Regions from separate parts of the Cobetia sp. PDI-23MA genome, predicted to be linked through region 1. Evidence: predicted binding sites of a transcription regulator. Region 1 holds the regulator's gene; the other holds the start of a gene.
The links. Region 1 encodes PhoB, which activates phosphate uptake and scavenging genes when phosphate is short. Its sites were predicted from a motif close to TGTCATANNNNTGTCANA; they were not measured.

Region 1 (3,385 bases):
TGGCTTGTCGTTGAGGTAGCCGCAGCGTCGTCTGGCGGAGCAAAAGAAACGCCCCGCAGTCGCCTCCTTTCGAGGTGGCTGCGGGGCGTTCCGCGTTGGGCTGGCCTCCGACTCAGCTCATCACGGAGTCAGCCCATCACTGGGCTAGCGCACTGCTGGCCTGGGGAGCACTCGCCTGACAGGCGCGCTCGTCGGGGAAGTGACAGCGGAAGCGCGCACCCTCGCCGGGGTGGCTGTCGATCTCCAGATGGCCCTGATGGCGAATCAGCACATGCTTGACGATGGCAAGCCCCAGACCGGTGCCTCCCGTGGCGGTGCTGCGGCCCTTGTCGATGCGGTAGAAACGCTCGGTCAGGCGCGGCAGGTGGACCGGGTCGATGCCGTCCCCGTCATCTTCCACCTCGACCAGCAGGCCCTGGTCATCCGCCTTCCAGCGCAGGGTGATATGGCAGTCTTCGGGGGTGTAGCGCACCGCATTGAAGACCAGATTCGAGATCGCGCTGCGCAGTTCCTGCTCCTCACCGCGCAGAGACAGGCTGGCATCGGCCTCGATGGAGAAGGTGTGACGTCCCTGGGACAGGCCTTCGGCGTCGTCGCGGATATGGCCGAGCAGGGCGCTCATGTCGATACAGCGACCGTCGTCGGACAGTTCGTCGGTTTCCAGGCGTGACAGGGTCAGCAGGTCCTCGACCAGGTGCTGCATGCGGTCGGTCTGGCTCTTCATCTGACCCAGCCCACGCTGCCAGCGCGGTGGCAGGTCATCGGCGTAATCGGAGTAGGTCTCGAGATAGCCGGCCAGCACCGTCAGCGGCGTGCGCAGCTCATGGGAGACATTGGCCACGAAGTCGCGGCGCATCTCTTCAAGACGATAGAGGCGGGTGACATCACGCAGCATGACCAGACGTTCGTTGTCACCGAACAGGGTGATGGAAATCTGCAGCGTCAGGTTGTCAGACAGCGGCGACTGCAGCGTCAGCGGCTCGCGGTAGGCCAGCCGATTGAAGTAGTCGATGAAGACGGGGTCACGCAGATAGTTGGTGATGTGCTGGCCGCGGTCGTGGCTGGCCTTGAGACCGACCAGCTGCTCGGCAGCGCTGTTCCACCATTCCATGTCACCGTGGTTGTCCAGCATCACCAGGCCGTCGCGCATGGCCTCGGAGGATTCCTGGATACGGTTGAGGATGCTGCGCAGTCGCTCCTGAGTCTGGCGCTGGCCCTTCTGATAGCGGTAGAGACGATCGAGCAGGTCTCCCCACACGCCATCGCCGGGTGGTGGCTCTTCATGGGGATTGGTGATCAGCCAGGTATAGAGGCTCTTCAAGTGCTTGAGATGGACGAACAGATACAGCGAAAGGCCCAGTGCCAGGCCCCAGCCCAGATGGCCCAGCAGGCCACCGATCAGGCCGAAGCCACCGGCAAGGTAGCCGAGGCGCCATAGCTCGTTGGTCCAATAGCGCATGAATCCCTCAGGCCTGAGCGCTGAAGCGGTAACCGGTGCCGCGGACGGTCTGGATCAGATGCTGATGGCCTGTGCCCAGCGCCTTGCGCAGGCGACGGATGTGCACGTCCACGGTGCGCTCCTCGACATAGACGTTGCCGCCCCATACCTGATCGAGCAGCTGGCTGCGCGTGTAGGCACGCTCCTGATGCGTCATGAAGAACTGCAGCAGGCGATATTCGGTCGGGCCGACATCCAGCGAGTTGCCGTGGGCGGTGACGCGGTGGCTGGCCGGGTCGAGCATCAGGCCCTCGACTTCCACCGCCTCCTCGACCCCCTTGGGAGTGGTGCGACGCAGTACGGCCTTGAGACGGGCGACCAGCTCGCGCGGCGAGAAGGGCTTGGTGATGTAGTCGTCGGCGCCGGCTTCCAGGCCTTGAATCTTGTTGTCTTCCTCGCCCTTGGCGGTCAACAGGATGATCGGCAGCTCCGAGGTGGTCTCGTCACGCTTGAGACGCCGCGCGAGCTCCAGGCCACTGGTGCCCGGCATCATCCAGTCCAGCAACAGCAGATCGGGCTTTTCATCGACGACGATGGCGTGGGCGTCCTGGGCATTGTCTGCCTCCAGCACGCGGTAATCCGCCATTTCGAGGGCAACGGCGATCATCTCGCGAATCGAGGATTCATCGTCGACAATCAGTACGGTCTTGGAGCTCATCGCTAGATCCCATGCAGCAGTCGGCGCACGCGCCAGAATGACAAGTCGATGACGATTACAACCCGCTTATATGACAACCAGATGACAACCGCCAGCATGGCAGCTTGCACGCAAGCCTGCCAGCCGCCTTGGAGGCGCGGCAGGCAGGCATGAACCGTGGGCTGGGGAGCAACAGAGGGCAGGGATCGCTTTAAATTAAATAATGCGAATGTTTATGCAGGCGTCAGCTCATCGGCCAGGTCGCCAGGGCGATACCGGCGAAGATCAGCAGCCCCGTCCAATGATTGTTGAGGAACGCCTGGAAGCAGGGCGCACGCTCACGCTCACGGATCAGACGTTGCTGCCAGACGAAGGTGACGGCGGCGGCAGCCAGCCCCAGCCAGTAGAAGATGCCCAGCGCCAGGTGCAGGCCGATGCCGATCAATACCGCCAGCATGCCCAGCTGCAGAAGGCCGATCATCAGCTTGTCGGCCCGCCCGAACAGCACGGCGGTGGACTTGATGCCCACCTTGAGGTCGTCGTTGCGATCGACCATCGCATAGGCGGTGTCGTAGGCCACCGTCCACATCAGGTTGGCCGCGAACAGCCACCAGCCGTAGGTCGGCACTTCCTCCAGCGTCGCGGCGAAGGCCATCGGGATCGCCCAGCCGAAGGCGGCGCCCAGCACTACCTGAGGCAGATGATGGAAGCGCTTCATGAACGGGTAGCTGGCCGCCAGCAGCACGGCGACGATCGACAGCAGCACCGTGGTCAGGTTGGTGAAGCACACCAGCACGAAGGCGGCCGCGACCAGCCCCCCGAACAGCGTCAGCGCCTCGCGCTCCGAGATGCGACCCGAAGTCAGCGGCCGGTCTCGCGTGCGCTCGACATGCTTGTCCCAATGGCGATCGGCGTAGTCGTTGATGACGCAGCCGGCGGCGCGCATCAGGTAGACCCCGGCGATGAAGATCAGCAGGGTCGTGCGCTCGGGGATGCCATCTGCCGCCAGCCACAGTGCCCACAGGGTCGGCCACATCAGCAGCCAGGTGCCGATGGGGCGGTCCAGCCGTGTCAGGGCGAGGTAGTCGGCCAGTCTGGAAGGACGCGAAGCGGCGGAAGTGGATGACGCGGTCATCGGGGCTCCTGGGCGGGTGGTAGTGGGCAAGGGAAGAGAGGGAAACGAGGCCAGTCGGCCGCACGGCTCAGGCCAGTTGCAGCGCGTGCTGGAAGGCTGGCGTGAAGCCCTCCTG
Region 2 (3,385 bases), 790 kb from region 1:
TGTTCGCCAACCTGCCCAACCGTGCGCTGGGCACTGCCCTGCGCGTGATCGCCCTGCCGCGTGGCCGTCAGTTCGCCATGCCCAGGGACAGCCTGACCCGCGAGGTCGCCCGTGCCGTTTCCACCGACACTGCACTGCGTGCCAAGCTGACCGACAACACTTGGGACGCCCAGGACGAAGGCCAGCAGGACAACGCCCTCGCCCGCTACAACGCGCTGCTCAAGGACTATCCGCGCGCCGAGCCGATCTACAAGGCGCTGGCCAAGGCCTACCACAAAGGCGAGATTCCGGCCGATGCCCTGTCACCGGAAGCACGTATCGAAGCGGCGGTCGAGGCAGGCATCCTGTCAGCAGAGGATGGCGACTTCATGCGCGTCTTCGAAGCCGAGGTGCTCGACATGCTGACCGTCGACCACTTCGAATTCGACGCCTTCGTGCGCAAGCCGATGGCGAGTGACGGCACCGCCTCCAACCCGCAGCAGGACGCCGCCTGATCACTACTGGCGACGCCCACGTGATCGACGCTCGAACTGATCACTGATCGCAGAACCACAAAGGCCCCGCTCAATGAGCGGGGCCTTTGTCTTGGCAGAGCATGCCATTCGCGTGCGTCATCTCATCCTCAGATATGACGCGCGAAGTGCTCCAGGTCACGCACGAAGGCGTTCTTGTAGGCCTCGAAGTCCTTCGGGCGCGCCTTGAAGGAGCGCTTGATGCGCTCGCGATCCAGGCGCAGCGGCGCGTCGAGGGCTGCCAGATTGCCGACACGCGCCGCCGGATTCATGCCGACCAGCTCGCGCGGCTGATCGCCTTCGGCCTCAGCCTCCAGCCAGTCGTTGATGCCGGCGCGACGCAGCACACTGACCAGTGAACTGTCGGTGATGCGTACCTGCAGGCGACCGTGATCGGCCAGCTGGGAGACCAGCGCGATGCCGTGGTCGTGACCGCGATGCACCGTCGGCGTCGCCCACAGCGCCAGATTCAGGCCACGTGCGTTCTCGTCGAGTACCAGCAGCGCGGCAGAGTGGATGCGCTCGGCATCGTCGACCAGCGCGAACAGGCGCGCCATCTCATTCTCGAACCACACCCCACGCACGCCGGCGTAACTCACCAGCGCATCCAGACCCCCTTCGCGGCCATGGACTTCGGCGCACAGCATCGCCAGACAGGCATCACGTCGGGCACCGGCACTCACTTCAACCACTTTCATCGCGTTCTCCGCCACAGGCATTTTCAGCGCGCAAGACTAGCACACTCGCTCGCCGGCCGCTTATTTCGGCCTTGAGTTACCCCCGGCGCCTCGCTTGCCAGCCCGAGCCGAGCTGGCGGCGCCACACGGCGGCTGCTCAGTCACAAGTTCAGCCTCGCTCGAATGAACATCTTCCTGTCACAAAGTTGTAAAGCGGGCGCTATAGAGTCGTCTACGCTTTTCGGACGATCATCAAAAGAACAAGAAAATGTTCACTTGATCGTCGCCATCGATCGTCAGCGGCCAGCGTCCTTCTTCTTTGTGCGGAAGCTGGCCAGGGGAACCTCTCAGGAGTTTGACCATGCGCCGCCCGACTCATCATGCAAGCACCCGCACGACTGCCACCGCGACTCGTCGCCTCGCCAGCCTCGCGCTGGCCATCGGTTTCGCCTCCGCCTCCGCCAGCGCCCTCGCCGCCACCGAGGTGGAATGGTGGCACGCCATGGGGGGCGGGCTCGGCAAGAAGGTCGACGAGATCGCGGCCGACTTCAATGCAAGCCAGGACGACTACGTCGTCAAGCCGGTCTTCAAGGGCAACTACTCCGAGACCATGACCTCCGCCATCGCCGCCTTCCGCGCCGGCAAGGGCCCGGACATCGTGCAGATCTTCGAGGTCGGCACCGCCACCATGATGAGCGCCAAGGGCGCGATCGTCCCGGTGTATCAGCTGATGGCAGACTTCGCGCCGCAGGAAGGCACCGCCTTCGACCCTAACGCCTACCTGTCTGCCGTCACCGGCTATTACACCGATACCGACGGCAAGATGCTGTCGATGCCGTTCAACTCCTCGACGCCGGTGACCTACTACAACAAGGACGTGCTGGCCGAGGCGGGCGTCGAGTCCCTCCCGCAGACCTGGCAGGAAATGGGCGCTGCGCTCAAGAAGGTCGTCGATTCCGGCGCCGCCAGCTGTGGTCTGACCACCACCTGGCCGTCCTGGGTGATGCTCGAGAACTTCTCGGCGCGCAACGACGTGCCCTTCGCCAGCCAGGCCAATGGCTTCGCCGGCACTGATACCCGCCTTGAATTCAACACGACCGCCGTGGTCGATCACATCCAGCGTCTCGATGACTGGCAGGCCGACAAGCGCTTCGTGTTCGGCGGTCGCTTCGATGATGCGGCGCCCAAGTTCTACTCCGGCGAGTGCGCGATGATGATGGGCTCTTCCGCCAGCTATGCCGGCGTCAAGGAAAGCGCCAAGGGCTTCGAGTTCGGCGTCGCACCACTGCCCTATGACAGCGACGTGATCGAAACGCCACAGAACTCCATCATCGGCGGCGCGTCGCTGTGGGTACTGTCCGGTCACAGCGATGAGGAGTACCAGGGTGTCGCCAAGTTCTTCCAGTACCTCTCAAAGCCTGAAGTGCAGGCCGACTGGCACCAGTTCACCGGCTATCTGCCGATCACCACTGCCGCGGCAGAGCTGACGCGCGAACAGGGCTTCTACGCCGAGAACCCGGGTACCGACGTCGCCATCACCCAGATGACCTCCGCGACGCCGACCGAGAACTCCAAGGGGCTGCGCTTGGGCAACATGGTGCAGATTCGTGACGTGATCAATGAAGAGCTGGAGAAGATCTTCTCCGGCAAGGAAAGCGTGCAGGACGGCCTGGACAACGCCGTCAAGCGTGGTGATTCGCTGCTCGAGAAGTTCGAACGCGCCAACGGCTGATCATCGCCACACCGGGGGCGGGCCCATGCCGGGCTCGCCCTCCCGCCATTCTCTATCGCCAGAGAGCGGAAAGCGCATCCGACATCCGGTGTCCTTTCCCTTCTCTCACGGCGTGATGGTGCAGGAACGGCCGAGACTTGCCGACTCCGTGCTACCGACGGCACCACCCAGCCCCTCCTTGCTTGCGAGACCCCTGCTGCATGGCCCATTTCAATCGACACCCCATCACGCCCTGGATACTGCTGGCCCCCCAGCTGCTGATCGTTGGCGTGTTCTTCTTCTGGCCGGCCTACCAGGCCATCGAACAGGCCTTCTATGTCGAGGATGCCTTCGGTCTCTCGCGGGAATTCACCGGCCTGAGCAACTTCGTCAGCGTGCTGAGCGAGCCTGAATACCTCACGACACTATGGACGACCACCTATTTCTCCTTTGCGGTGGCCTTCGGTGCCATGGCACTGGCGCTG

Region 2: the regulator PhoB is predicted to act here: its motif matches at 1,386-1,403, upstream of ugpB (sn-glycerol-3-phosphate ABC transporter substrate-binding protein UgpB).

What each region holds. Positions count from the first base shown of each region.
Region 1 is NZ_CM183352.1:3,928,093-3,931,477, reverse strand. It holds gene phoR (phosphate regulon sensor histidine kinase PhoR) at 137-1,459, opposite strand; gene phoB (phosphate regulon transcriptional regulator PhoB) at 1,467-2,156, opposite strand; gene ubiA (4-hydroxybenzoate octaprenyltransferase) at 2,380-3,270, opposite strand; gene AC5WNJ_RS16735 (chorismate--pyruvate lyase family protein) at 3,338-3,385, opposite strand, start outside.
Region 2 is NZ_CM183352.1:717,153-720,537, reverse strand. It holds gene AC5WNJ_RS03080 (acyl-CoA dehydrogenase) at 1-494, shown strand, start outside; gene AC5WNJ_RS03075 (hypothetical protein) at 623-1,210, opposite strand; gene ugpB (sn-glycerol-3-phosphate ABC transporter substrate-binding protein UgpB) at 1,551-2,921, shown strand; gene ugpA (sn-glycerol-3-phosphate ABC transporter permease UgpA) at 3,122-3,385, shown strand, end outside.